DNA from 2 places in the Paenibacillus sp. FSL H7-0716 genome. Region 1 is predicted to be linked to the other one. Evidence: riboswitches for the same ligand, from Rfam matches in the RefSeq annotation. Region 1 holds a riboswitch; the other holds the start of a gene.
The links. A riboswitch is a leader RNA that binds a small molecule or an ion and turns the genes downstream of it on or off. The one in region 1 is predicted to bind preQ1.
Positions count from the first base shown of each region.

Region 2: it holds a riboswitch for preQ1, as region 1 does, so the genes downstream of both, queF (preQ(1) synthase) here and MHH60_RS06555 (queuosine precursor transporter) in region 1, are expected to answer to the same signal.

Region 1 covers NZ_JBBODA010000003.1:411,771-415,298, forward strand. The annotation lists gene MHH60_RS06550 (AMP-binding protein) at 1-225, opposite strand, end outside; gene MHH60_RS06555 (queuosine precursor transporter) at 504-1,217, opposite strand; PreQ1 riboswitch class I at 1,228-1,273, opposite strand; gene MHH60_RS06560 (methyl-accepting chemotaxis protein) at 1,640-3,328, shown strand.
Region 2 covers NZ_JBBODA010000001.1:620,189-623,716, reverse strand. The annotation lists gene murB (UDP-N-acetylmuramate dehydrogenase) at 1-664, shown strand, start outside; gene MHH60_RS02770 (hypothetical protein) at 729-1,064, opposite strand; PreQ1 riboswitch class I at 1,323-1,366, shown strand; gene queF (preQ(1) synthase) at 1,530-2,003, shown strand; gene queC (7-cyano-7-deazaguanine synthase QueC) at 2,033-2,695, shown strand; gene MHH60_RS02755 (6-pyruvoyl trahydropterin synthase family protein) at 2,695-3,177, shown strand; gene queE (7-carboxy-7-deazaguanine synthase QueE) at 3,170-3,528, shown strand, end outside.

The sequences.
Region 1 (3,528 bases):
ACAGCCCGCATAAATCGCCCCCAAAAAAACCTCAACAAATTCAATACGATTCGTAGATAAAATCGCGATTTTGTCATGCCTCAGACCCTTTTGCTGTAAGCCATTCGCGATTCTCCGCATCGTTTCTACTAATGTGGCATAGGTATGACTTGCTTGGTCATGGGTTAAGGCAATGCTGTCGGGCTGCTGTGCTGCATGACGCAGTATAGGCACTACTAGATTCATCCTTGATCACACCTGTTCGTAATTTCTGTGACTACCGATTATATACATTCTCTTCAATCGGACTGCCCCGCAAGTCCAGCCCAGACCAAAGGATATGTGATAAGCGCCATCGCAGGCGCTCCTGTTAAACTAATCCGCTAGAATTGCTACGATAGCTTATTTTAGCTTTATATTATTTTTATGTACACATTTTCATGTAACTATTAAGTCCATCCTACAACTAAAAAAATAGCCAGCACGTATCGATTATGATCGGTACGCGCTGGCTGTATTGTTGTTTAGTCCTTCTTTTGAACAGATGATGGTGTACCCTCTTCAGCAAAAGTAAAGGTTCGGGCGATATATAAGATAGGTGTGCTTACTGCGGTTAGTAAGAACTTCGCTAGATAAGTTGTAAGCAAAATTTCAAGCCATACATTCCAGTCATACAAGCCCGCAAACGCAATGGTGCAGAAGATAAGTGTATCCACAAAGGAGCTAATCATCGTACTGCCGTTGGAACGAATCCACAGCTGACTTGAGGTGCTGTAATATTTACGAATCCAAGAGTACAACCGAACATCTAGGAACTGACTAATGAAGTAAGCAGTAAGACTACCCAAAGCTAGTCGAGGCATCAGCCCAAAAATCGTCTCCAAAGAAGACTGAGCGATATCGGTCTCCTGCGGCTTAAATACTAGTACCATCTGCATAATGACTGTAGTCATAAGCAAGGTGAAGAAACCAAACCAGACCGCTTTACGCGCTTCCGCTCTTCCGTACTTCTCATTAAGTAAATCGCTGGTCATATATAAAGTGACATACATCGTATTTCCGAGTGTCATCACAATATCAAATGGCATAGCAATCGTCTTAGCTACCTGAATGTTAGCAATTACAGTAGCAATACCTACCCAGGCATACATTCCACTTTTCCCGAACAGGCGGTAACAGAGCAGAAAAAAAGCAAAATTGACAATAACAAATAAAACTCCCCACAGCAAATTAAACATATTACTGAAATTCCTCCTAGTTTTGTTTACGCGGGATGGTTACGAACCGCGGCTTACAATATTAAATTTTCGGAACAAAACATTAATACTCTATCACAATAGCGCTAAACAATCCATAAAAATAATATTTTTATATGAAATTGGTAGTTCCAGTTCTTTTTTTTCGACAATTATCTAAAATAGTCAGCAATAATTCATTTTTTTCAGAAAAAAATGCTCTATAGGACAAAACTTTCACTATTCATCCAGAGGTTAATTCTATAGAATAGTATCAAACACCTTATTCCCGATCCATTTAGTAGAAATATGACATAACTATGGAATATATCTCGGGTCGCCAATTTCCAGCAGTTGGCATGGAGTATCTAGTGAAGACCAAAAAAGAAATGACCTCACCGTCCATAAAAAAAGGAGAGAACGATATGTTTCGTATCAAGCATTCGATCAGTCGCAAATTTACGCGTTTATTATTTGTTGTTCTGTTGCTCACGTCTCTTTTGTTAAGCACCAGCTTCTATTTTATCTCTATCAGTATCTTCAACAGCTATGTTATGCCGCAGATTAACAAAATCCTTACTGCCGCTGCTCAGGACGTATATAAGAATCTCAACGTAATGCACGCCCAGCAAACCCTAAATAAGAACGATCAGTCTGCCACCAATCTCGAGTTCTATTTTCAGGAAAAGAGGAAACAACATGGAGTGGAAACCATTTTTCTGGTCAATCTGAAAGGGAAAGAAGCTGAGATTCTATCCGCAGATCACGATGCAAAATTGCAACGGGCAGAAAGTGTCACCGTATCCTCTGCAATGCAACAAGCCTCTAAAGGAAAAACTGGACTAAGCGATACATATAGCGACGCGCATGGTATACATAAAACAGCTTATATCGGTATTCCCGGAAGTACGATGATCATCGGTGTAAGCAGTGACGTAAGCTTCATTCAAGAAAAAACAGACAGCATTCTATGGACAAGTGCCGGCATCACACTTCTGACGTTGATCATCGGCCTAACTGGTGCATGGTTTATGAGTGTGCGTATAACACGTCCAATCTCAAAACTGGCAGCTTATAGTGCCCGGCTCGCAGAGGGAGATTTCACCGAAGAATTATCAATTAAAGGAAATGACGAAGTTGCACAGTTGTCCGTAAGCTTCCAAGCGATGACCCAACGCCTGAAAGAAATGATCGGACATGTACTGGTAACCTCTAATACTGTCGTTGCAGATTCCAACTCTTTAAAAGAACGTGTTGAGGTTCTCAATGATATGGCAGAACACTCCAGCTCATCGGTAGTAGAAATCGGCAAAGGTAGTACGACTATCGCTAGCAGTGCATCAGATAACTCGAGAGCAATGGAAGAAATCAATTTAGGCATTCAAAGTATTGCCTCAGCAGCGAATGAAGTCACGGAGCAAATCAGTGAGGCTTCCGCTGAAGCAAGTGGCGGTAATGAAATTGCTCAAAGCGCTGTGCTGCAAATGCGCCAGGTTGAACGTGCTTCCCTACAGTCACTGGATCAGTTACAAATCATGAATGAGCGTTCAGTAATGATCGGAGAAGTCGTTCACAGTATTACTGAAATTACGAAGCAGATCCAAATGCTGTCGCTGAATGCTTCAATTGAAGCTGCACGCGCAGGAGAGCATGGACGCGGCTTTGCTGTTGTTGCTGGAGAAGTGCGCAAGCTGTCTGAACAATCCCGTAACGCAAACGAACAGATCCGTGACTTCCTACTTGGACTTCAGGAAGATATGAGCCGCTCCGTTACCGAGATGAACCATGTGAATTCTGAGGTTGCCTCTGGAGTCGGCAAAGTAGCAGAAGCAGGTGATGCCTTTAATCACCTCCTGATTCTTATCCAAAGCATCAATCACAGCATCCAATCCGTATCTGCGGCTACACAGCAAATCTCGGCAAGTACAGAAGAAGTCAGCGCTTCCGTCGAAGAAACTGCACAAATTACATCCAGATCGCAAGAAAGTGCGGACACACTCGCTGCTAACTCAGAGCGGCAGCGCGTCGAACTGGAAGGCCATGCAGAAACCGTTAAACATCTATACGAGCAAGCCAAGAAACTCCAAGAAGCTGTGCAGCAATTTAAGATTTAACGCTTGTAAACCAAAAACCCCCGTTCACACGAAAGTGTTGAACAGGGGTTTTTAGTTTACAATGGCTCGCTAGCGCTTGCGGAGGTCTCGCTTAGACTCGGGCGTCATTTGCCGCTGGCTTGCGCGATACTCTCATTTAGACTCGGTGCGTCATGTGCTGCTGGCTTGCGCGATACTCTCATTTAGACTCGGTGCGTCAT
Region 2 (3,528 bases), on a different contig from region 1:
TCTGCAAACGGCAGGACTGACCGAAATGGGAATTCGCGACAATCTCTTATATGCGCAATGTGGTGCCAAAATAATTGATGTTTCCAGATATGCGCTTGATAAGGAACTTACGGGTCTTGAGTTCGCCTGTGGCATTCCAGGAACTGTTGGTGGAGCGCTTTATATGAACGCAGGTGCTTATGGCGGTGAGATCAAAGATGTCCTGCATAGTGCACTAGCTATAAATAAGAATGGGCAAATGGTAACTCTGCAAGGTGATGAGCTGCAATGGGGATACAGAAAAAGTGTGTTCGCAAGCGGTGAGTACATTGTACTTGAGGCCAAATTTGCTATGACTTCCGGTGATGTTTTAACGATCAAGGCAAAAATGGATGAGTTAACTTATTTACGTGAATCGAAGCAACCGCTGGAGTATCCATCCTGTGGGAGTGTATTTAAGCGGCCTCCTGGCCGTTTTGCAGGTCAGTTAATTCAAGAGAGCGGCTTACAGGGTACAAGAATCGGCGGTGCTGAGGTATCCAAGAAGCATGCGGGATTTATTGTGAATGCAGATAATGCAACAGCCAGTGATTACATCGGGCTAATCCACCATGTAAGAGCGACTGTGAAGGATAAATTCGGTGTGGATCTGGAAACTGAAGTGGAGATCATTGGAGAAGAATAAATGATAAGCAAAAAGAGCCCGCAGCGAACTGCGGGCTCTTTTTGCTTATCGTAATCATGTTCGTTTAATCTACTGAAAGGGTGTAATTAGCTCTGTCCGTAGTTATTTCTGCCTTGCGGTCGGCTAAGTCTACGATTTGAAGACCTTCAACAGCTAAATCATAAGTGGATTGTGGCAGGGATACCAGTTCACCATCGGCGTTAAGTGTGCTGCCGAAACCTCTTAATATCAGTGCACTTCCAAGATATTCATCAATAACATCGTCTGCACTCCGGAAATCTACGGACTCTAAATTGAAATGAACTTTATCCAAATCACGAAGTTCTTTCTTTTCAATAGCGATTGTTTCATTTAAATGATTGTTAAGCCAATCCATAAGCTGCTGTATACTTTGTTCCATAACATGCTCCCACCCTTAGCTCGAAGATTATTATGAATAAGTTACCCCTTTCTTAGGATTTGAATCCTTTTTTTTGCCACATCTTAATTAACCATATGAATAATTCATGTGATTAAAAAGAAATTCACGATCAAATGGCATTGTTTTTGAACTTCATAAATTCTACGTACGTAAAGAGTAGAACTTGTCAGGAGCGGGCTAGCCATGGTATAGTTCAAGACGCAATATGTTTTAAGAAGAAGTCTGCGCTAAAGTTGTGCAGGAGAGGTTCGCGAACTCCCTCTATAAAAAACTAAGAATATATTAAACAGTACAAGCGGTTGCTGTCCTTTATCCGGACGATGCTTCCGTTTCTTCTTAGTGGAGCCAAGTTTTCGAAATCTCGTTCTTCTTTCCATTACCGGCCAAGGCCGAAGGAAAAGAGAGGGGTTTTTTGTCGTGTCAGAAGGAAGATTGAAAGAGGAAATGCAAGAAGTTACTTTGCTTGGTAATCAGGGAACACAGTACAAGTTTGGTTATGATCCAGACATTCTGGAGGTGTTTGATAACAAACATCCCGGGCGTGATTATTTTGTTAAATTCAACTGCCCTGAGTTCACTAGCTTGTGTCCTGTAACGGGTCAGCCGGATTTTGCCACGCTGTATATTTCGTATATTCCTGAACAAAAAATGGTGGAATCCAAATCATTAAAGCTGTATCTGTTTAGCTTCCGCAACCATGGTGACTTTCATGAGGACTGTGTCAACATTATTATGAATGATCTGATCTCACTGATGGATCCGCGTTACATTGAGGTATGGGGCAAGTTCACTCCGCGCGGAGGCATTTCAATTGATCCTTATTGCAACTATGGAAGACCGGGTACGAAGTATGAGGCGATGGCAGAACACCGCTTAATCAATCACGACCTCTATCCAGAAAAAGTGGACAACCGCTAAATTCCAACTTGTGATAAGGAGAGATTCATATGAACAAAAAAGCACTCGTCGTATTCAGCGGCGGACAAGATAGTACCACTTGCCTGGTTTGGGCATTGCAGCAGTATGAGGAAGTGCAGGTAGTTACCTTCAACTATAATCAACGTCATGCGGCTGAAATCGAAGTTGCAACAGAGATAGCAGCTAAGTTTAATGTAAAACAGCATATTCTTGATCTGGGGCTGCTTAATCAGCTGGCACCCAATGCACTTACCCGTCAGGATATAGATATCGTGGCTGGTGAAGGGGATGAGCTTCCAAGTACTTTCGTCGATGGACGTAATTTGTTGTTTTTATCTTTTGCCGCCATATTAGCTAAACAACTGGGGTACTCCCATATCGTCACTGGGGTTTGCCAAACGGACTTTAGCGGTTATCCGGACTGCCGTGATGTTTTTGTGAAATCATTGAATGTTACGCTGAACTTATCTATGGACTATGAGTTTGCGATCCACACTCCCCTAATGTGGCTTGATAAAAAAGAAACGTGGAAAATGGCCGATGAACTGGGGTATTTTGATTATGTTCGCGAACACACACTGACCTGTTACAACGGTATTATTGGCAGTGGCTGCGGTACTTGTCCAGCCTGTCTATTGCGTCAGCGTGGTCTTGAGCAATATGAGGCAGAGAGAATGGAGGCCGGCTCTTAATGCTTAACGAGGTTTCAGTTTGCAAAATATTTACGTTCGACGCGGCACACCAGTTAGTGGGACACAAAGGGAAATGCAGCAATCTGCACGGTCATACTTATAAGCTCGAAGTCGTGCTGAAGGGCAAACCTATGGCCGCGGAAGGCCACTCGGATGAAGGTTTTGTCATTGATTTTAGCGATATCAAAATGACAGTACAACAAAGCCTTGTAGATCGTTTAGATCACGCTTTTCTTGCCATGGGAAATGAACCTGTGTTAGAGACGTTAACGAATACGGGCTCCAAAGTAGCCTTGTTGTCTTTCCGCACCACAGTGGAGAATATGTCTTCATATATTGCCTACAAGCTTAAGCAAGCAGGGTTGCCATTGTACTCGGTAAAGCTATGGGAGACTCCAACCTCTTGGGCAGAGGTGCTGGCTGAAGATGTTCCGGATGAAGGGCCATCCTACCGTTTGTATGGAGGCTGTGACTGTGAGTAAGATTCCTGTAATAGAAATGTTCGGTCCAACTATTCAAGGCGAAGGTGCGGTAATTGGAGTGAAGACGATGTTTGTCCGCACCTATGGCTGCGATTATCGCTGCGGCTGGTGTGACTCCGCTTTTACTTGGGATGGTACGGTTAAGAATAAGGTTCACATGATGGAAGCAGAAGAAATCATAAATGAATTATTGGCGTTAGCTGGAGATAATTTCGACTGTGTTACGATTTCAGGCGGTAATCCTGCCTTGATTGGTGAAGGAATGGGTACCTTCATCAATCTGCTTCATGAGCGCGGAATAAAAGCAGCGATAGAAACTCAGGGGAGTAAATGGCAGGATTGGTTCAATGA